DNA from 3 places in the Isoptericola sp. NPDC056605 genome. Region 2 is predicted to be linked to each of the others. Evidence: riboswitches for the same ligand, from Rfam matches in the RefSeq annotation. Region 2 holds a riboswitch; each other region holds the start of a gene.
The links. A riboswitch is a leader RNA that binds a small molecule or an ion and turns the genes downstream of it on or off. The one in region 2 is predicted to bind S-adenosylmethionine.
Positions count from the first base shown of each region.

Region 1: linked by a shared signal. The riboswitch ahead of ACFQ8Y_RS16100 (aminotransferase class V-fold PLP-dependent enzyme) and the one ahead of ACFQ8Y_RS05935 (NADPH-dependent FMN reductase) in region 2 are both predicted to bind S-adenosylmethionine.
Region 3: linked by a shared signal. The riboswitch ahead of ACFQ8Y_RS13255 (methylenetetrahydrofolate reductase) and the one ahead of ACFQ8Y_RS05935 (NADPH-dependent FMN reductase) in region 2 are both predicted to bind S-adenosylmethionine.

Region 1 covers NZ_JBHTVT010000016.1:67,729-74,391, forward strand. Annotated here, with positions in the region: gene ACFQ8Y_RS16080 (amidase) at 1-1,185, shown strand, start outside; gene ACFQ8Y_RS16085 (MerR family transcriptional regulator) at 1,186-1,593, opposite strand; gene ACFQ8Y_RS16090 (NAD(P)-dependent oxidoreductase) at 1,643-2,539, shown strand; gene ACFQ8Y_RS16095 (CsbD family protein) at 2,650-2,823, shown strand; gene ACFQ8Y_RS16100 (aminotransferase class V-fold PLP-dependent enzyme) at 2,897-4,339, opposite strand; SAM riboswitch class IV at 4,374-4,490, opposite strand; gene ACFQ8Y_RS16105 (RNA polymerase sigma factor) at 4,577-5,257, shown strand; gene ACFQ8Y_RS16110 (protein kinase) at 5,257-6,441, shown strand; gene ACFQ8Y_RS16115 (hypothetical protein) at 6,545-6,663, shown strand, end outside.
Region 2 covers NZ_JBHTVT010000004.1:82,541-89,203, forward strand. Annotated here, with positions in the region: partial or broken gene ACFQ8Y_RS05915 (DNA polymerase IV) at 1-976, opposite strand, end outside; gene ACFQ8Y_RS05920 (DoxX family membrane protein) at 1,114-1,689, shown strand; gene ACFQ8Y_RS05925 (winged helix-turn-helix transcriptional regulator) at 1,742-2,212, opposite strand; gene ACFQ8Y_RS05930 (NADPH-dependent FMN reductase) at 2,368-2,949, shown strand; SAM riboswitch class IV at 3,066-3,197, shown strand; gene ACFQ8Y_RS05935 (NADPH-dependent FMN reductase) at 3,220-3,843, shown strand; gene ACFQ8Y_RS05940 (flavin reductase family protein) at 3,840-4,406, shown strand; gene ACFQ8Y_RS05945 (LLM class flavin-dependent oxidoreductase) at 4,424-5,617, shown strand; gene ACFQ8Y_RS05950 (LLM class flavin-dependent oxidoreductase) at 5,627-6,663, shown strand, end outside.
Region 3 covers NZ_JBHTVT010000011.1:157,431-164,093, forward strand. Annotated here, with positions in the region: gene ACFQ8Y_RS13230 (NYN domain-containing protein) at 1-195, opposite strand, end outside; gene ACFQ8Y_RS13235 (carbon starvation CstA family protein) at 351-2,621, shown strand; gene ACFQ8Y_RS13240 (YbdD/YjiX family protein) at 2,605-2,853, shown strand; gene ACFQ8Y_RS13245 (NADP-dependent oxidoreductase) at 2,894-3,793, shown strand; partial or broken gene ACFQ8Y_RS13250 (HAD-IC family P-type ATPase) at 3,810-4,106, opposite strand; SAM riboswitch class I at 4,183-4,289, shown strand; gene ACFQ8Y_RS13255 (methylenetetrahydrofolate reductase) at 4,295-5,341, shown strand; gene metE (5-methyltetrahydropteroyltriglutamate--homocysteine S-methyltransferase) at 5,367-6,663, shown strand, end outside.

The sequences.
Region 1 (6,663 bases), on a different contig from region 2:
GACGACGCCGTCGTGCCGCCGGTGAGCGACGAGATCGTCGACGTCCTCGACGCCGCCGGCATGGTGAGCCTCGGCCGCACGACCGCCCCCGAGCTCGGCTTCCCCGCGTACACCGAGCCGCTGGCGGGGCCGGTGGCACGCAACCCGTGGGACCCGAGCCTCGGGGCGGGCGGGTCGAGCGGCGGCGCCGCCGTCGCCGTCGCGGCGGGCCTGCTTCCGTGCGCGCCGGGGTCGGACGGCGGCGGGTCGGTTCGCATCCCCGCCGCCGCGTGCGGCGTGGTCGGGCTCAAGCCGAGCCGCGGCCTCGTGCCGGCGGGGTCGGGCCAGGAGTCGCTGGGCGGGCTGGTCGTCAACGGGCCGCTCGCCCGCACCACCGAGGACACCGCGCTGCTGCTGGAGGGCATGCTCACCTGGACCCCGGACGGCCGCGTGGCGCACCCGCTCACGCTGCGCGCGCCGTCGGCCCGCGCCGGGGAGTACCTGGCCGCGGCGCGGCGCGGAGAGGTGGCGGGTGATGGGGGCGAGGACGTGCGGGGCCGGTTCCGGATCGGTGTCGCGACCGACTCCGCCTGGGACGACTTCTACGCGATCACGACGTCGGACGAGGCACGCGCCGCGCTCGACACCGGCGTGGCGACGCTCGCCGGCCTGGGGCACGAGGTCGACCACCTGTCCCTCGAGCCCGACCCGACGTACGGCCCCGCCTTCCGCACCCTGTGGATGGCGGGCGCCTCCGCGGTCCCGCTGGACGACCCCGCACGGCTCGACCGGCTCGAGCCGCTCACCCGGTGGCTCATCGGCCGCGGCCGCCAGGTGCCCGCCCGCGAGCTCGCCGAGGCGCTGCGTGCGCTCACGGCGTTCGAGCGCAGGCTGGTCGCGCAGGTGTCACGGTTCGACGCCGTCGTCACCCCCGCGCTCGCGATGACGCCCCGCCCGCTCGGCTGGTTCGACCCCGAGGACCCCGAGCGCAACTTCGAGCAGCAGTGCCAGTACACGCCGTGGACGTCGATGCTCAACGTGGCGGGGCTGCCGGCGATCACGCTGCCGACCCGCTGGACCGACGACGGGCTGCCGATGGGCGTCCAGCTGATCGGGCGGCCGGGCGGCGAGACGACGCTCCTCGCGCTCGCCGCCCAGCTCGAGGACCGGCTGCGCTGGGCGGACCGGCACCCTCCGGCCTGGTGATCAGGCGGGAACCCTCTCCGCCGTCGCGCCGTCGAGCGGCGGGTAGGTCTCGCCACCCACCCGCTCCGCCGCCGCGATGTACCCGGCCAGGGCCGAGCGCGAGCGGGCGAGCCTCGCCATCTGGTCCTCCAGACGCCGCAGGCGGGAGCGCATCGCGGTCAGGAGCTCGGCACAGCCGGGCAGCTGCGGCTCCTCGCCGACCGCGCACGGCAGGACGTAGGCGATGTCCTCGGACGACAGGCCCGCGTCGAGCAGGTGCCGGATCTGCCGCACCCGCAGCACGGCCCCCTCGTCGAACTCGCGGTAGCCGTTCGAGCGTCGGGCGACGTCCAGCAGGCCCTGGGCCTCGTAGTAGCGCAGCTGGTGCGTCCGCACGCCCGTGCGGCGGCTCAGCTCACCGATCCGCATCCCGCTCCCCCTTGACCTTCACACCGGTATGAACGTCGACGATGCTGCCATGGTCACCAGAACCCACAAGCCGTCGTCCCCCGCCCCCGTCTCCGTCGTCGGACTCGGCCTCATGGGTCGCGCGCTCGCCGGCGCGTTCCTGCGGGCCGGACACCCCACCACCGTGTGGAACCGCACCCCCGCCAGGGCCGACGCGTTGGTGGCGGACGGCGCCCACCTGGCGCCCACGGCGGCCGCGGCGGTCCGTCCCGGCGGCCTGACGATCGTCTGCCTCACCGACGACGCCGCCGTGCGCGAGCTGCTCGGCCACGACGACGTCGACCTCGCCGGCGCCACGCTGGTCAACCTCACGTCCAGCAGCTCCTCGCAGGCCAGGGAGACCGCCCGGTGGGCCGCCCGGCGCGGCGCGCGATACCTCGACGGCGCGATCATGGCCGTGCCGCCCGCGATCGGGACGGCGGACGCGGTCGTCCTGCACAGCGGGCCCCGGACGGACTTCGACGCGCACGCCGCCACCCTCGCCGCGCTCGGCACCGTCACCCACCTCGGCGAGGACCCCGGGCTGGCGTCCCTCTACGACGCGGCCGGCCTCACGATGATGTGGAGCGTCCTCGACGCGTGGCTGCACGGCACCGCCATGCTCCGCACGGCCGGGGTGGACGCCGCCGCCTTCGCCCCGTTCGCCCGGCAGATCGCGGAGGGCGTGGCCGCCTGGCTGCCCGGCTACGCGGAGCAGGTCGACAGCGGCAGGTTCCCGGCGGAGGCCTCGGCCCTCGAGACGGACGCGCGCGCGATGGCGCACCTCGTCGAGGAGAGCGCGGTGCTGGGCGTGAGCACCGAGCTGCCGAGACTGCTCAAGGCCGTGGCCGACCGTGGCGTCGCCGCGGGCCACGGTCACGAGCAGTACCCGGTGCTGATCGAGGAGTTCGGCCGCCCGACGCCCTGACCTGCCGGTCGCCACCCGGAGGACCACGACCTGAGACGTCGGCGTGCGAGCCGGCGGGCACGCGCCTACGGTCGGTGCTCGAGGTCGTTCGTCCGACGGAAGGAGCCCCGATGGGACTGGGAGACAAGGCCAAGCACCTGGCGGAAGAGGCCGAAGGCAAGGCCAAGGAAGCCACGGGCAAGCTCACCGACGACGAGAGCAAAGAGGCCGAGGGCAAGGCCCAGCAGGCCAGCGCGAACCTCAAGCAGGCGGGCGACGACGTCAAGGACGCGTTCAAGGGCTGACCCGCTGACACGACGGGGCGCCACCGCACGGTGGCGCCCCGTCGTCATGTCCGCCCGGGGCAGGGCCGACGGCTCAGAGGTCGTCGGGCAGGCAGCCGAACGCCTCGTCGGCGCCCAGCGCGGCGGTGGCGAGCAGCCCCTCGAGGCCGGAGCCCTCGGGCACGGGGCGCGGGTCGTCGACGACGACCCACAGCCCGTCCACGACGTCGTACTGCGCCTGCGGCCCCTCGGTCACGAGCGAGCGGACGGCGGCGACGAGCCGCTCGACCTCCTCGCCCGCGGTGCCGAGGCCCACCGACGCGCGGACGGCGCCGGCGTCGAAGCCGAGGCGGCCGAGCAGCGGGTGGGCGCAGAACCGGCCGTCGCGCACGCCGATGCCGTGCTCGGCGGACAGGTACGCGGCGACGAGGCCGGGGTCGTATCCGGTGACGGTGAACGTCACGACCCCCACCGGGTCGACGGCGTCGTCCCAGACGTGGACGACCTCGACGCGCTCGATCTCGCCGAGCCCGTCCACGAGCCGGCGCCGCAGGGCGTCCTCGTGCCCGGCCGCGACCCACGGGTCGAGGGCGGCGAGCTCGTCGCACGCGGCCGCGAGCGCCACCGCTCCCACGACGTTGGGCGAGCCGGCCTCGTGCCGGGCGGGGCCCTCGTGCCAGTCGGTCGTGGTGGTGCGCACCCGGCGCACGGCGCCGCCGCCGGCCAGGTACGGGGTGCCGGCGTCGAGCCAGTCGCGCCGGCCGACCAGGGCACCGGCCCCGAACGGCGCGTACGTCTTGTGGCCCGAGAACGCGACGTAGTCGACGCCCGTCTCCGCGAGCGAGAAGCGGCGGTGCGGCACCAGCTGGGCGCCGTCGAGCACGACGCGCGCGCCGGCGCCGTGCGCGGCGGCGACGACGTCGGCCACGGGCAGCGCCTCGCCGGTCACGTTGGACGCGCCGGTGAGCGCCAGGAGGGCGTAGGGGCGGCCCGCGGCAGCGGCCGACCCCAGCTCTTCCTCGATCTCCGCGAGGGTGGCGGCCACGGACGGGCCGCCCGCGACGACGGTCGCGTCGGTGACGCGCTGCCAGGGCAGCAGGTTGGCGTGGTGCTCGATGTCGAGCACGAGGACGCGGCCGGGCTCGCCGGTGGCCGGGTCGGCGGGCACGCAGCCCGCGAGCAGGTTGAGCGAGTCCGTCGTGTTGCGGGTGACGATCGTGAGGTCGTCCTCGCGGGCTCCGACGAACGCGCCGATCGTGCGGCGGGCCGTCTCGTACAGGGCCGTCGAGACCTGCGACAGGTAGCCGGCGCCGCGATGGACGCTGGCGTACAGCGGCAGCACGCGCGCGACCCGGTCGGCCACGGCCTGCAGGGCGGGCGCCGACGCCGCGACGTCGAGGTTGGCGTACGGCAGCTGACGGCCGTCGACGAGCGGCACGAGCGTGTCGCTCCCGACGACGGGCAGCACGGGTGCGACGTCCTGCACGGCGCCGACGCGCACGGCGGGCACCGCAGGCGCGGGGGTGAGCGTGGTCATGCGTGGTCCTCCTCGGTCGTGCCGGGGAGGTGGCTCCCCGCGCTTGCCCGCGCGCCGGACGGCGCAGGGCCAGGTCGTCACCCGGGGCACCCCGCCGCGAGAGGAGGGTTGCCGGCCAGCGAGCCGGGGCTTCGCGCTGGCGCTCTTGACCTGCCGCCCATCGTGCGTGCGCAGCACCACATGGTCAAGCGGAGCCCGCCCCCTTCTCACGATGCGGTCGCGTGAGACGCTGGATGCATGCCCGATCGCACCGTTCCGGCCTCCGGCGCGCCTCCGGGAGGCCCCGTCGGAAGCCCCGTCGGAACCCCGGCCGAGCTGGTCGCCCGCGCCCTCGCCGGCGGCGACCTCCACGCCGCAGGGCTCGCCGCCCGCGCGGCGACCGGGGACGACGCCGCCGACGTCCTCGACCTCGTCGGCGGGCGGGCCGCCGCGGGCTCCGCGCCCGCGACCGAGCTGCTGGTGGAGCTGCTGGACGCGTCCGGCGTCGTCCGGCGCTTCGTGCGCGGCGCCCTGCTCGACGAGGCCGCCGTGGACGACGTCTCCCAGGACGTGCTGGTCTCCGTGGCGACGTCGGTCCGGTCGTTCGCGGGCGGGTCGCGGGTCACCACGTGGGTGCACGGGATCGTGCGCCACCGGGTGGTCGACCACCTGCGTCGGCAGCGCGCCACCGCTCCCCTGCCCGACGACGACGTCGGGCCGTCGGAACGGATGAGCTCCCTCATCGCCACGCGCGCCACCGTGCGCGACGCGCTCGCCGCCCTGCCCGAGCTCTACCGCGAGCCCGTGACGCTGCGCGACATCGAGGGCCTGCCCTACGCGGAGGTGGCCGACCGTCTGGGTCGCAGCGTCGGCACCGTGAAGTCACAGGTCTCGCGCGGCCGCGCGCTCGTGGCCGCGGCCCTCGGGGGCCTGTCCTGATGGCCGCGGCGGCCGCGCCCGAGCCGCTGCTCGGGCGGTACCGGGTGGGCGACGTGATCGGCGTCGGGTCGTTCGCCACCGTGCACCGCGCCGTGGACGAGCGGCTGGACGACGTCGTCGTGGTGAAGGTGCTGGCCGAGAACCACAGCCTCAACCCGGAGGTCCGCGAGCGGTTCATCGCGGAGGGCCGGGCGCTGCGGCGGGTGGCGAGCCCGCACGTCGTCGCCGTGCACGACATCGGCGAGAGCGACCGCCAGCAGCCCTACCTCGTCCTCGAGCTCGCCGACCGCGGCACCCTCGCGGCCCGCGTCGCGGCCCTGCGGGCGGACGGGTGGACGGCGACGCCCGCCGACGTGCTCGCCGTCGCCCGGGGGCTCGCCGCCGCGGTCGAGGCCGTGCACGCCGCACGCCTCGTGCACCGGGACCTCAGCCCCGGCAACGTGCTGCTGCGCACCGGCCCGGAGGGCGCGGTCGAGGGCGTTCCCGCCGCCGTCGTCCGGCCGGACGAGCGCCTCGTCCTGGCCGACCTCGGCATGAGCAAGGACCTGGCCCGCAGCTCCGGGCTGACCGTCGCGGGCGGCACCGAGGGGTTCCGGCCGCCGGAGCAGGACGGCCCCGGCACGGTCGACACCCGCGCCGACCTGTGGGCGATGTCCGCGCTGCTGTCCTGGCTCGTCGACGGCGCCGACCTCCCGCGCTCCCTCGACGCCGCGCTGCGCCGCAGCCTCGCCGACGCCCCCGCCCGGCGGCACCCCGACGCCGCAGCCTGGCTGGCCGACGTCGAGGGGGCGCTCGGCCCGGGCACGACCGGCGGCCCGGACCGCGCGCGACGCCGCCCCGGCGCCGTCGTCGCCGCGGTCACCGCCGCCGTCCTCGGCCTGGGCGCGGGCGCCGGCGTCACGGCCTGGCTCGACCGGCCTCGCGCTGCCGGGGGCGGCGCGAGCGTCGACATCTCCGGGCCCGGGACGGCGACCGTCGGCGAGCCGGTCACCCTCACGGCCGACGTCGCGGGCGCGGAGCACTGGGTGTGGACGCTGCCCACGGGCACCTACGTGGCCGACGACGAGCGCGTGCGGCTCACCGCCAGCAGCACCGGCGCCGCCGAGGTGGTGCTCGAGGCCCGCGCCCCGGACGGGACCGCCCTCACGGCCGTGCACCGGCTGCGGGTCGGCGCCGGGTCCTGACCCGGACGAAGAAATCTCGGTCCGCGTGCAACCTTTCCGCCGCCGCGGACGACTCACGGGGGTCAGCACCGCACGGGGCTGGCACCATCGACCAGGAGAGACCATGCGACACCTTCCCCGCCGACTGACGCCGATCGCCCTCGCGAGCCTCCTCGCCCTGAGCGCGTGCGCGTCCCCGACCCCCGACGCCGAGTTCGACGACCCGGGGACCTCGGCGTCGGA
Region 2 (6,663 bases):
GGCCGCGAGGTCGAGCACCGCGGCGGTCACCTCCTGCAGGGAGCGCGTCGGCGCCGGCAGCTTCCGCGACAGCGTCCTGGTGAAGAACGGCGCGTAGCGCACCTTCAGCCCCACCCGGAAGACGGCCCGCCCCTCGGCCTCGGTGTCGGCGTGCGCCTGCGCCGCCAGCTCCCGCAGCGCCGCAGCGACCTGCTCGGGCGTCGTGAGGTTGCGCTGGTACGTCGTCTCGCGGCTGTGCCCCCCGGGCCACCCACGGGGTGTCGTCGACGACGGCGGAGCCCTGCCCACGGCCCAGCTCCCCGTACCAGGCGCCCAGGCGCGGCCCGAGCTCGCCGACCAGGACGGCCTCGTCCGCGGCGGCGAGCCGCGCGACCGTGTCGATACCGTGCGCCGCGAGCCGCTTCGACACCTTCGCTCCCACGCCCCACAGGTCGACGGTCGGTCGCTCCCCCATCACGTCGAACCAGTTCTCGGCGGTGAGCCGGTACACGCCCGCCGGCTTGCCGAACCCGGTCGCGATCTTCGCGCGGACCTTGGTGTCGCCGATACCCACCGAGCAGTGCAGCGAGGTCGCGTCGAGCACCGCCCGCTGCACGAGCCGGGCGAACCCCTCCGGGTCCTCGCCGTCGTACCCGAGGAACGCCTCGTCCCAGCCGAGGACCTCCACCACCGTGCCCAGCCCGCGCAGCGTCTCCATCACGTGGGCGGAGGCCTCCTCGTACACCGGGCGGTCCACCGGCAGGAGGACGGCGTCCGGCACCTTGCGGACCGCCGCACGCAGCGGCATCCCCGACCGGACGCCGAACGCCCGCGCGTCGTACGACGCGGTGGAGACCACCGCGCGCTCCGTCGGGTCGCCGCGCCCGCCGACGATCACCGGCCTCCCCGCGAGCTCCGGACGCCGCAGGATCTCGACCGCGGCCAGGAACTGGTCGAGGTCGACGTGCAACACCCAGCGGAAGCTGCGCGGGCCCATGCCCCGAGTCTGCGTCACCTCCCTGCGGGTGACGAGCGGGCGAAAACCGCGGCCCCGCGCATCCGGCGCCCCGACGACGCCTCTCTCCCAGGGCGACCACCCCCGGGTCGCACCACCCCCTGGAAGAGAGCACCACCATGTCCGTCTCCACCCCGACCCGCCGCCCGACCCACCGCCCGACCGCCGGCGTCCCCGCCCCCGGCACCCCCGCCGACCCGGCCACGCGCCGCCTCCCGAACGCGCTCGCCGAGCAGGTGGCGCTGCGGCTCGACGTCGCCGTCACCGCCCTCGCCCGGTTCCTCACCCGGTGGTCCGTCCCGGCGCTGCGCGTCGCGCTCGGGCTCGTGTTCCTCGGCTTCGGCGTCCTGAAGTTCTTCCCCGGCGCCAGCCCCGCCGAGCAGATCGCGGGCCGCACCGTCGAGACGCTCACCCTCGGGCTCGTCCCCGCCGCGACCGCCGTCGTCCTGGTCGCGGTCATGGAGACCTTCATCGGCCTCACCCTGGTCAGCGGGCGACTGCTGCGCGTGGGCCTGGTCGTCCTCGCCGTCGCCATGGTCGGGATCCTGTCGCCCGTCGCGCTGTTCGGCGACGAGCTGTTCGGGCACGGCATGACCCTGCTCGGGCAGTACGTGCTCAAGGACGTCGTCCTCGTGGCCGGTGCGGCCGTCGTCGCCTCGTGCGCACTCGGGGCCCGCCTGCGGCTCGAGGCGTGAGCGGACCGCCGCACCCGCCCCGCGTCATCGTCGGAGGGCCGCCGACCACCGGTCAGCGGCCCTCCGGCACGCCGTCCTGCGACGCCCGGCCGACCCCGCGCCGCCGGTCGTCCGCGCGGCGGTGCGCGTCGATCGTCGGCCCGTGCCGCTCGCCCCACCCCGCCAACGCCGCCAGCGGCACCAGGAGCGACGCACCCAGCCCCGTCATCGCGTACTCGACGCGCGGGGGCACCTCCGGGTAGACGGTCCGCGCGACCAGCCCGTCCCGCTCGAGGCGCCGGAGCGTCACCGCGAGCAGCCGGTGGGAGATGCCCTCGACCCTGCCGAGCAGCGTCGTGAACCGCACGGGCCCGGCGCCGAGCTCGGCCAGCACCACCAGCGACCACTTGTCACCCACGCGGTGGAAGAGCTCCCGGACCCTGCGCCGGTCGTCCTCGCCCGCGCACGCCGAGCCCGCCGCACCGTCCCAGGTCCCCGCGCCGTCCCAGATCTCCGCGCCGTCCCCGATCTCCGTGCTCGCCATGCTCGCTCCGTCCCGATCCGCACCCCGGGGTGCGTGACGCACTTCATGGTGCGGGTGGCCGACCGGGCATAGGGCACCGGTCACCGGAGGTTCCCGCCATCGACCACAACACGTCGGGGCGACCGAGATCGTCCCGACCCGACGGAAGGCGCACCATGACGACGATCGCGATCATCACCGGCAGCACCCGACCCGGCCGCTACAGCGAGCGCGTCGCGCGCTGGGTGCTCGACGTCGCGGGACGGCGCGACGACGCCCGCTTCGAGCTGGTCGACCTCGCCGAGCAGGACCTGCCCCACCTCGACGAGCCGGTCCCCGCCTCGGGCGGGCAGTACGCCGGCGAGCACACCCGGCGGTGGGCGGCGACCGTCGCCCCGTTCGACGGCTTCGTGTTCGTGACCCCCGAGTACAACCACTCGGTGCCCGGGGTCCTCAAGAACGCCCTCGACTACCTGTACGCCGAGTGGAACGACAAGGCGGCGGGGTTCGTCGGCTACGGCGTCCTCGGCGGTGCGCGGGCCGTGGAGCACCTGCGCCTGGTCGCGGCCGAGCTGCAGCTCGCGACGGTCCGCACGCAGGTGGCGCTGTCGTTCCACCACGACTTCCGCGAGTACCGCGAGCTCGACCCGGAGCCCCGGCAGCGCGCCGCGCTCGACGAGCTCCTGGACCAGGTGGTGGCCTGGTCGGACGCCCTCGCTCCGCTCCGCGCGGCGCGGGCGGCGGCCGCCGCGGCCTGACCGACCCGTCGGGGAGGACGCGGCGCGGTCGACCGTGGACCGCACCGCGTCCGGATCGTGAGAATTCTCGGGAGCAGCCTGGCGTTCTGCGAAACGGCTGCTATACCTCCGCCCCAGGTCAAGAGCCCCAGCGCGAAGCCCCGGCTGGCTGGGCAGCAACCCCACGTCACGGCGGGGTGCTCCGGAGGATGACCAGGCCGCCGGCCGGCCCGTCCGCGGGCCGAGACGCCGCGCGGCAAGCGTGATCGACGGACTTGCGAGGTACACCCGATGACCGAACCCACCCGCCCCTCCGCCGCCTCCGTGGTGGTGGTCTCCGGCAACCCGCGCGAAGGCTCGCGCACCCTGGCCGCGGCCGAGGCCGCCGGGCGCCGCGTCGCCGAGCTGCTCGGCACCACGGACGTGGCGACGATCGAGCTCGCGGCGTTCGCGGGCGAGATCCTCACGGCCGCGCACCCGGCCGCCGACGAGGCGAAGGACCGCCTGGCGCGCGCCACGGTCGCCGTCGTCGCGACCCCCGTCTACAAGGCCTCCTACACGGGTCTGCTCAAGTCGTTCCTCGACCTCTACGGGCCGGACGGCCTGGCGGGCGTCGTGGTCGTGCCGCTCGTCGTGTCCGGCAACCCGGCGCACGCGCTCGCCGGCGAGGCGCACCTGCGGCCCGTCCTCGTGGAGCTGGGTGCCGTCGTGCCCACCCGCACCCTGACCCTCACCGAGGCGCAGCTGCCCGACCTCGGCGAGGCGCTCGACCCCTGGTTCGCCCGCTGGGCGACGCCGCTGCGGCGCGCCGCCGGCGTACCCGCCGCGCCGGCCGCCACCGCCACGGCCGCCACCGCCACGACCACCACCACGACGGACGCCACCGCCGCCGAGCTGACGGGAGCCGCCCTGTGACCACGGAGCACACCCACGCGCACACCGACCTGTCCGCCCTGTCCGAGATCGAGGAGCTCCTGGCCCAGCAGGACGAGCCCCAGCTGTCCCCCGACGAGTTCAAGACGGTCTTCCGCCAGCACCCGGCAGGCGTCGCCGTCGTCGCGCTCGCGCACGAGGGCCGCCCCGTCGGGTTCACCGCCACGTCCGTGATCTCCGTGTCGGCCGCGCCGCCGCTGCTGGCGTTCTCGCTGGCGTCCACCTCCTCGTCGTGGCCCGCCGTCTCGGAGGCCAGCACGCTCGCGATCAGCTTCCTCGCCGACCACCAGGACCACCTCTCCGCCCGGTTCGCGACGAGCGGCATCGACCGCTTCGCGGACGGCGGCTGGACGGCCCTGCCCTCGGGCGAGCCCGTGATCGACGGGGCGGTCTCGTGGGTGCGGGCCCGGGTGGTGCAGCGGACGCCGGTCGGCGACAGCTACCTGGTGTCCCTGCGCGCGCTGCAGTCCGGGTCGGACGACGCCTCGCCGCTCGTCTACCTCGACCGGACCTACCACCGGCTCGGCGACGAGTCCCAGATCTGAGAGGCGGCCCCCGCACCATGACCACCCTGACCTCTCCCTTCCTCGTGGGGCTCGACGTCGACGGCGCGGGCGCGCACCCCGCGGCCGTCACGAGCACCGGGATCGCCGTGACCGAGCTCGTCTCCGCCGCACGGCTCGCCCGCACGGTGCGCCGCGCCGAGCACGCCGGCGTCACCTTCGCCACGTTCGCCGACGCCCTGCTGCCCGCGGTCGCGGGGTCGCCGGCCTCCGCGCGGCTCGACGCCGTCACGCGCGCGGCGTTCGTGTCCCGCACCACCACGGCGATCGGCCTGGTGCCCCAGGTGCCGACCACCTACCCGGAGCCGTTCCACGTGGCGGCCCAGCTCGCGTCCCTCGACATCGCGGCCTCCGGCCGGGGCGGCTGGCTCGCCGGCACGACCCGCACCCCGGAGACGGCGGCCGCCTACGGCCGCGACGACGTCGCCGACCTCGCCCGCGAGGCCCGCGACGTCGTGCAGGTCGTGCGCGACCTGTGGGACTCGTGGGAGGACGACGCCGTGATCCGCGACGTCGCCACCGGCCGCTACGTGGACCGCGACCGGCTGCACCACGTCGACTTCGTCGGCGAGAGCTTCGCCGTCAAGGGCCCGCTCATCACGCCGCGCCCGCCCCAGGGTCAGCTCGTGGTGCTCGCGGCGGCCGCCGACGTCGCGCCCTCGGTGCGCGCCGAGCCCCTGGTCGACGTCGCACTCGTCGGCGGCACCGACGTCGCCACCGCCCGCGCGGCGGCACGCGCCGCGACGGCCGCGGGGACCGGCGGGCCCGACGGCGCCGCCCGGGCGGTGCTCGACCTGGAGGTGGTGCTCGACGCCGGCGGCCGCACCGCGACCGCCCGGCTCGCCGAGCTCGACGCCGCCACGCCCTCGGGGGCGCGCACCGGCTGGGGCACGGGCGCGCTGCGGTACACCGGCGACGCCCCGGGCCTCGCCGGCCTCCTCGCCGAGCTCGCCGCGTCGGGCGACGTCGCCGGCGTGCGGCTGCTGCCCGCCGTCCTCGACGCCGACCTCCCGGTGCTCTCGGGCGACGTGCTGCCCGCGCTGCGCGCCGCCCGGCTCACCGCGCCGCCCCGCGCGGGCGCCACCCTGCGGGAGACGCTCGGGCTGCCGCGCCCCGCGAACCGCTACGAGACCCGACCCGACGCCGGCACCCGGGCGCGGCACGCCGCCCCGACCGCCGTCGCGACCGCCTGAGGAACTCCGATGACCACACCGACGACACCGCACGCCCCCGACGCGCCGATCACCCGCCCCCGCGCGCAGGTGCACTTCGGCGTCTTCTTCCAGGGCGTCAACCACACCACCATCTGGTCCGACCCGGAGTCCGGGTCGCAGACGGACTTCGCCTCCTTCGAGCGCGTGGTCCGCACCGCCGAGCGCGGGCTGTTCGACGCGTTCTTCCTCGGCGAGGGCCTGCGCCTGCGCGAGACCCGCGGCCGGATCCACGACCTGGACGTCGTGGGCCGCCCCGACGCGATCACCCAGCTCGCCGCGCTGGCGGCGATCACCGAGCGCATCGGCCTCGTCGCCACCCAGAACACGACGTATCACGACCCTGCCGACCTGGCCCGGCGCCTCGCGAGCCTCGACGTCCTGTCCGGCGGGCGGGCGGCGTGGAACGTCGTGACGACGGACAACGCGTGGACCGGCGAGAACTTCCGCCGCGGCGGCTACCTCGACCACGCCGACCGCTACGAGCGGGCCGCGGCCGTGCTGGCCGTCGCCCGCGGGGTCTGGGACGCGTTCCCGGACGGCACCGACGGCGACGTGGCGCGGGTGACCGTGCCCGGCGCCGACCTGCGCACCCCCCGCGACCTGGTGCTCGACGTCACCACGCCCCGCAGCCCGCAGGGCCACCCGGTGATCTTCCAGGCGGGCGACTCGCCCCAGGGGCGCGACTTCGCCGCCGCGCACGCCGACGTCATCTTCTCCCGGCACGGCGCGGTGCTCGCCGACGCGCTGGAGTTCGCGGCCGACGTGCGCCGCCGCGTCGTCGCCGCCGGACGGCCGGAGGACGACGTGAAGATCTTCCCGGGCACCGCGATCGTCGTCGGCGACACCCCGGCCGAGGCCGAGGAGAAGGCGCGCTGGGTGCGGCACGCCCAGGTCACGCCTGCCACCGCGCTGTCGATCGTCGGCAACATCTGGGGCGAGGACCTCTCGTCGTACGACCCGGACGGCCCCCTGCCCGCGCACGACCCGGTGGTCGAGGAGCTGGGCGGCGAGCGCGGCTCCGCGAC
Region 3 (6,663 bases), on a different contig from region 2:
GCGGGTCAGCATCCGCCGGTCCTCGTCGAAGTACGACCAGTCCGCGTACGCGCGCCGCACCACCACGCGGCCGCGGACGGCGAGCGCGTCGGCGATGGGCTTGAAGTCGAACTGCATGCCGCCCAGGTGGTCGCGGGCGCCGAGCGCCAGGTTCTCGTAGTCGAGGAAGACGGCGAGGCGCTCTTCGGTGTCCATGCACGTCAGGCTACGGCGTCGCGTGCTCCGCCGCGGGACCAGGCCGGGTTACCACGGCCGCCGCCACACCGTCCAGGCTCCGGGCGTTCCGTCACCCTTTCTTCACCCCCTATCCTGTGTCGGGTCCCGCCGACGCGACGCCTTGGAGGCTCACCTTGTCAGCAGATCCCGGAGCCACCACGGCGACGGACGAGATCGTCCCCGACCCCGCGCTCCCCCCGACGGCGGTTCCCGCCGAGGACCTGAAGCCCCGCTGGACGCCCGCGAAGATCGCGCTCTGGGCGGCGATCGCGCTGCTCGGTGGCGTCGCGTGGGTCATGATCGCGCTGGTGCGCGGCGAGACCATCAACGCCATCTGGTTCGTCTTCGCGTCGGTGTGCACGTACCTCATCGGGTACCGCTTCTACTCGAAGGTCATCGAGCGGTACATCACCCGCCCCGACGACCGCCGCGCCACCCCCGCCGAGACACGCGAGGACGGCAAGGACTTCGTCCCCACCGACCGCCGCGTGCTGTTCGGCCACCACTTCGCCGCCATCGCCGGCGCCGGCCCGCTGGTGGGCCCGGTGCTCGCCGCGCAGATGGGGTACCTGCCGGGCACCATCTGGATCATCGTCGGCGTGGTGCTCGCGGGCGCCGTGCAGGACTACACGGTGCTGTTCTTCTCCATGCGCCGCGGCGGCCGCACCATCGGCCAGATGGCGCGCGAGGAGCTGGGCCGCATCGGCGGCGTGGCCGCGATCGTCGCGTCCCTGCTGATCATGATCATCATCGTGGCGATCCTCGCCCTCGTGGTCGTCAACGCCCTCGGCGAGAGCCCGTGGGGCGTGTTCAGCGTCTCCATGACGATCCCGATCGCCCTCTTCATGGGCGTCTACCTGCGGTACCTGCGCCCGGGCAAGATCACCGAGGTCTCCCTCATCGGCTTCGTCCTGCTGCTCGCCGCGATCGTCGGCGGCGGCATGGTGGCCGACACCGCGTGGGGCGCGGAGTTCTTCCACCTCGACCGCACCACCATCGCCGTCGGCGTCATCGTCTACGGCTTCGTGGCCGCCGTCCTGCCCGTGTGGCTGCTGCTCGCCCCGCGCGACTACCTGTCCACCTTCATGAAGGTGGGCGTCATCGTGGTGCTCGCCGGCGCCGTCGTCATCGTGCGGCCCGAGATCAACGTGCCCGCGATCAGCGAGTTCGCGAGCGGCGAGACCGGCCCGGTGGTGTCCGGCAACCTCTGGCCGTTCCTCTTCGTGACGATCGCGTGCGGCGCCCTGTCCGGGTTCCACGCGCTCATCTCGTCGGGCACGACGCCGAAGCTCGTGGAGAAGGAGCGCCAGACGCGCTTCATCGGCTACGGCGGCATGCTCATGGAGTCGTTCGTCGCGATCATGGCGCTGGTCGCCGCGATCTCGATCGACCGCGGCGTGTACTTCGCGATGAACTCCTCGGCGGCCGCCACCGGCGGCACCATCGAGGGCGCGGTCGCGTTCGTGAACTCGCTCGGCCTCGCCGGCGTCAACCTCACGCCCGACATGCTCAGCACCCTGGCGACCCAGGTGGGCGAGCCGTCGATCGTGTCCCGCACCGGCGGCGCCCCGACGCTCGCGCTCGGGCTGGCGCACATCATGCACCAGCTGGTGGGCGGCACCGCGATGATGGGCTTCTGGTACCACTTCGCGATCATGTTCGAGGCGCTGTTCATCCTCACCGCGGTCGACGCCGGTACCCGCGTGGCCCGCTTCATGCTGCAGGACACCATCGGCAACGTGGCACCGCGGTTCAAGGACATGAGCTGGCGACCCGGGGTGTGGGTCTGCACCGCGATCATGGTCGCGGGCTGGGGCACGATCCTGTATCTGGGCGTCACCGACCCCCTCGGCGGCATCAACACGTTCTTCCCGCTGTTCGGCATCGCGAACCAGCTGCTGGCCGCGATCGCGCTCGCCGTCGTGCTCGCCATCGTCGCGAAGCGGGGCCGCGCGTACTGGCGGTGGCTGTGGATCGTGGCCCTGCCGCTGGCCTTCACCGCGCTGATCACCATCTGGGCGTCGTTCGAGAAGATCTTCTCGGACGTGCCCGCGGTGGGGTACTGGGCGCAGCACCGGGCGTTCAAGGACGCGCTCGCCGCCGGCGAGACGTCGTTCGGCACCGCGCCCGACGTCGCGGCCATGGAGGCCGTGGTCCGCAACACCTTCGTGCAGGGCACCCTGTCGATCGTGTTCGTGGTGCTGTCGATCGTCGTGATCCTCGCGTCGCTGGTCGTGACGATCAAGGCGTTCCGCACCGGCGGCGGCGAGAACCACGAGGACGCGCCCGTCGCGTCGCGCCGGTTCGCCCCGGCCGGCCTGTTCGCCTCGTCGACCGAGAAGCGGATCGAGAAGGAGTGGGCCGACGCCGGCCTGCGGGAGTCCAGCGGTGCCGGGCACCACTGAGCCCCGCACCGGCAGGGTGCACGACGTCGCCCGGGCGCTGGCCCGGGCGGCGTCGGCGGGGTGGGCGAGCCTGCGCTGGTACGTGCGCCAGGTGATGGGCGACGACGCCTACGCGACGTACGTCGCGCACGAGCGGTCGGCCCACCCCGGCCGCGCGCCGATGGGCGAGCGCGAGTTCTGGCGGGAGCACTACGCGGAGCAGGACCGCAACCCCGGCTCGCGCTGCTGCTGAGCGGCGCGCGCGACGGTGCCGGCCGGGCCAGGATGGGCGCGTGCGTGCGATCGTGTTCGAGTCCCACGGCGGCCCCGAGGTGCTGCATCTCGCCGACGCCCCCGACCCTCAGGCCGGGCCCGGCCAGGTGCGCGTGCGCGTCGAGGCCGCGGCCGTCAACGGCTGGGACGTGAAGTCCCGCGCCGGCACGACCGGCGGCCCGCCGCCGACGTCGCCCGTCGTGCCGGGCCTGGAGGTGGCGGGGGTCGTCGACCAGGTCGGGGACGGCGTGGCCGGCGTCGCGCCCGGCGACCGCGTCGTGGGCTTCGCCGTCGGCGGCGGGTACGCCGAGCTCGCCCGGACGTCGGTCTTCGCCCGCGTGCCCGCCGGGCTCGCCGCGACCGACGCCGTCACGCTCCCCGTCGCCGCCGAGACCGCGACCCGCGTGCTGCGCCTCCTCGACGTCCGGCCCGGCGAGACGCTGCTCGTGCACGGCGCCTCGGGGTCGGTGGGCGAGCTGGCCGTCCAGCTCGCCGTGCGCCGCGGCGCCCGCGTGATCGGTACGGCGTCGCCGCGGAACCAGGAGCGCGTCGCCGCCCTCGGCGCGACACCCACCACCTACGGCGCAGGGCTCGTGGAGCGGGTCCGCGCCCTCGCCCCCGACGGCGTGGACGCCGTCCTCGACACCACCGGCGCGGGCGTGCTGCCCGACTCGATCACCCTGCGCGGCGGCACCGAGCGCATCGTCACCATCGCCGACGACGCCGCGGCAGACCTCGGCGTCGAGGCCAGCTGGCGGTCCGAGCGCGACGCCGGAGAGCTCGCCGAGGCCGTCGACGCCCTCGCCCGCGGCGACCTCGTGACCACCGTCGGCGCGGTGCTCCCGCTGGCCGACGCGCCTCGTGCGCACGCCCTGGTCGAGAGCGGCCAAGCCGGCGGCAAGGTCGTGCTGGTGCCCTGAGCAGGGCGTTCCCGCCGACCACGTCGATGAGCTTGGTGGGGTCGGAGTCGAGGTCGACCATGTTGCCGGCCTCCTTCGCGGCCGACGTGCCCGAGTTCATCGCGACGCCCACGTCGGCCTGCGCGAGCGCGGGGGCGTCGTTGGTGCCGTCCCCGGTCATCGCGACGAGGCTGCCGCCCTCCTGCTCGCGCCGGATGAGCTCCAGCTTGTCCTCGGGCGTCGCCTCGGCGAGGTAGTCGTCCACGCCGGCCTCGGCCGCGATGGCCGCGGCGGTCAGCGGGTTGTCGCCGGTGACCATCACGGTGCGGATGCCCGCCCGGCATCCGCGATCGTCTCAGCAGGCGGTCTCATCCTCGCCCGTATCGCGGATGCTGCGTACGATCGCGTGACAGCCATCCAGAGCGGCCGAGAGTCCTGGCTCGACGACGCCGCAGCAACCCGTTCTCCGACGGAAGCCTCCCGAGGACGAAGGTGCTCACGCCAGGATCGATGGAGTGACGCATGGTCGCAGAGGCATCCTTTTCGCCCACCCCGGCAGCTCAGCCGGCAGTTCACCCGGCGCTGCCGGCACGCCCGACGGTCTCGTTCGAGCTCATGCCGCCGCGCCGGCCGGACGCCGCGCCCAAGTTCTGGGAGACGGCGCGCCGGCTCGTCGCCGCACGACCGGACTTCATGTCCGTGACGTACGGCGCGGGCGGCGGTGACCGGGCGACCGCCCGCCAGGTCGTCGCGACCCTGCTCGAGGGCACGCCCGTCCTGCCGGTGGCGCACCTGACCTGCGTGGGCGCGCACCGCGAGGACGTGTCCGCCGTCATCGACGACTTCCTCGACGCCGGCACCCGCGCGTTCCTCGCCCTGCGCGGCGACCCGCCGAAGGACCAGCCTGACTGGGAGCCGCCCGCCGACGGCGTCGCATCCTCGATCGAGCTCGTGCACCTGCTGCGCGAGGTCGAGGCGCGGCGCTGCGCGACCGACCCCGGGGCCGCACTGCGCGGCGCCGCCCGCCCGATGACGATCGCCGTCGCGACGTTCGTCGACGGCAACGTGCAGGCCGGCACCACCCGGGCCCAGGAGGTCCGGCGCCTCAAGGAGAAGCAGGACGCGGGGGCGAGCTTCGCCATCACGCAGCTGTTCTACGAGGCCGACTCCTACACCGACTTCGTCGCCGAGGCCCGCGCGGCCGGGGTGACGATCCCGATCCTCGCGGGGCAGCTGCCCACGACCGAGCCGCGCCGGCTCCGTCGCGTCGAGGAGCTCACCGGCGTCCGCGCGCCCCGGCACCTGCTGGACGCGCTCGACGCCGCGGGGGACCCGGAGGCGCAGCACGCCTACGGGACCGCGCGCGCCGTCGAGCTCGCCCAGCGCGTGCTCGACGCGGGCGCCCCCGGCATCCACGTGTACACGTTCAACAAGTACCGTCCCGCTCTGGACCTGCTCGAGGGTGTCCACCTCGGCGGACCGGCGCCGGCCGACGTCACGTCGGACGGCGCGGACCTGGCCAGAAGGCCGTGGGTACCGAGCATCCCGACCCAGGCTCCCGCCGTCTGAGCGGAGCCCGAACTCTGGAGTGCTCATGTCCACCACCAGCACCACCCCCGCCGCGGCATTTCCCGGCGGCACGATCCTCGGCTACCCCCGCATCGGGCGTCGCCGCGAGCTCAAGAAGGCCGTCGAGTCGTTCTGGGCCGGGCGCACCGACGCCGTCGACCTGGAGGTCACGGCCGGCGCGCTGCGCCGCGAGACCGCCCGCCGCCTCGTCGAGCTCGGGCTGAACCCCGACGACGGCTCCGTGCCGGGGTCGTTCTCCTACTACGACCAGGTGCTCGACGTCGTCGCGCTGCTCGGCGCCGTCCCCGAGCGGTTCCGCGACCTGCTCGACGACGAGGACGGCTCGCTCGAGCTCGACGGCTACTTCACCGTGGCCCGCGGCCGCGGCGAGGACGCCCCGCTCGAGATGACCAAGTGGTTCGACACCAACTACCACTACCTGGTCCCCGAGATCAGCGAGACGACGCCGGTCTCGTTCGCCGACCACCGCATCGTGCGCGAGTACGCCGAGGCCAAGGAGGCCGGCGTCACCACGCGCCCCGTGCTCGTGGGCCCGGTGACGTTCCTCGCCCTGTCCAAGGCGGCCGACGAGGCGGGCGACGGGTTCCACCCGCTCGACCGGCTCGACGACGTCGTCGCCGCGTACGCCGACCTGCTGCGCGCGCTGGCAGCGGTCGGGGTGCCGTGGGTGCAGCTCGACGAGCCCGCGCTCGTCACCGACTCGCTCGACGTGCCCGCCGAGCGCCTGCACGCGGCGATCGCGTCCGCCTACCGCGCGCTGGCGACCGACCTCGCGACGGCCACCGATGATGCCGACGGCGAGCGGCCCGCGATCCTGGTGACGGCGCCGTTCGGCGGCCTGCACGAGGACGCCCTCGCGCTCCTCGCCGCGACCGACGTCGACGCGATCGCGATCGACCTGGTCAAGGGCGCCGTGCCCGCCGGGCCGGTGCCGGGCCTCGAGGGCAAGACCCTCGTCGCCGGGGTGATCGACGGCCACAACGTGTGGCGGGCCGACCTGGCCGCCAAGCTCGACGCGGTCGAGTCGCTGCGGGGCCTCGGCGCCGTCGCCCTCGCCGTCGGCACGTCGACGTCGCTGCTGCACGTGCCGCACGACGTCGAGGACGAGGTGTACGACCAGCACGCGGCGGGCACCACCCTCGACCCGCGCCTGCGCGACTGGCTGGCGTTCGCCGACCAGAAGGTGGGCGAGGTCGCGACCCTGGCCCGCGCCCTCACGGACGGTCGCGCGGCCGTCGAGGACGCGCTCGCCGCGTCGTCCGCGGCCGTGGCCTCGCGCGCGACGGCGGCCGGCGTCGTCG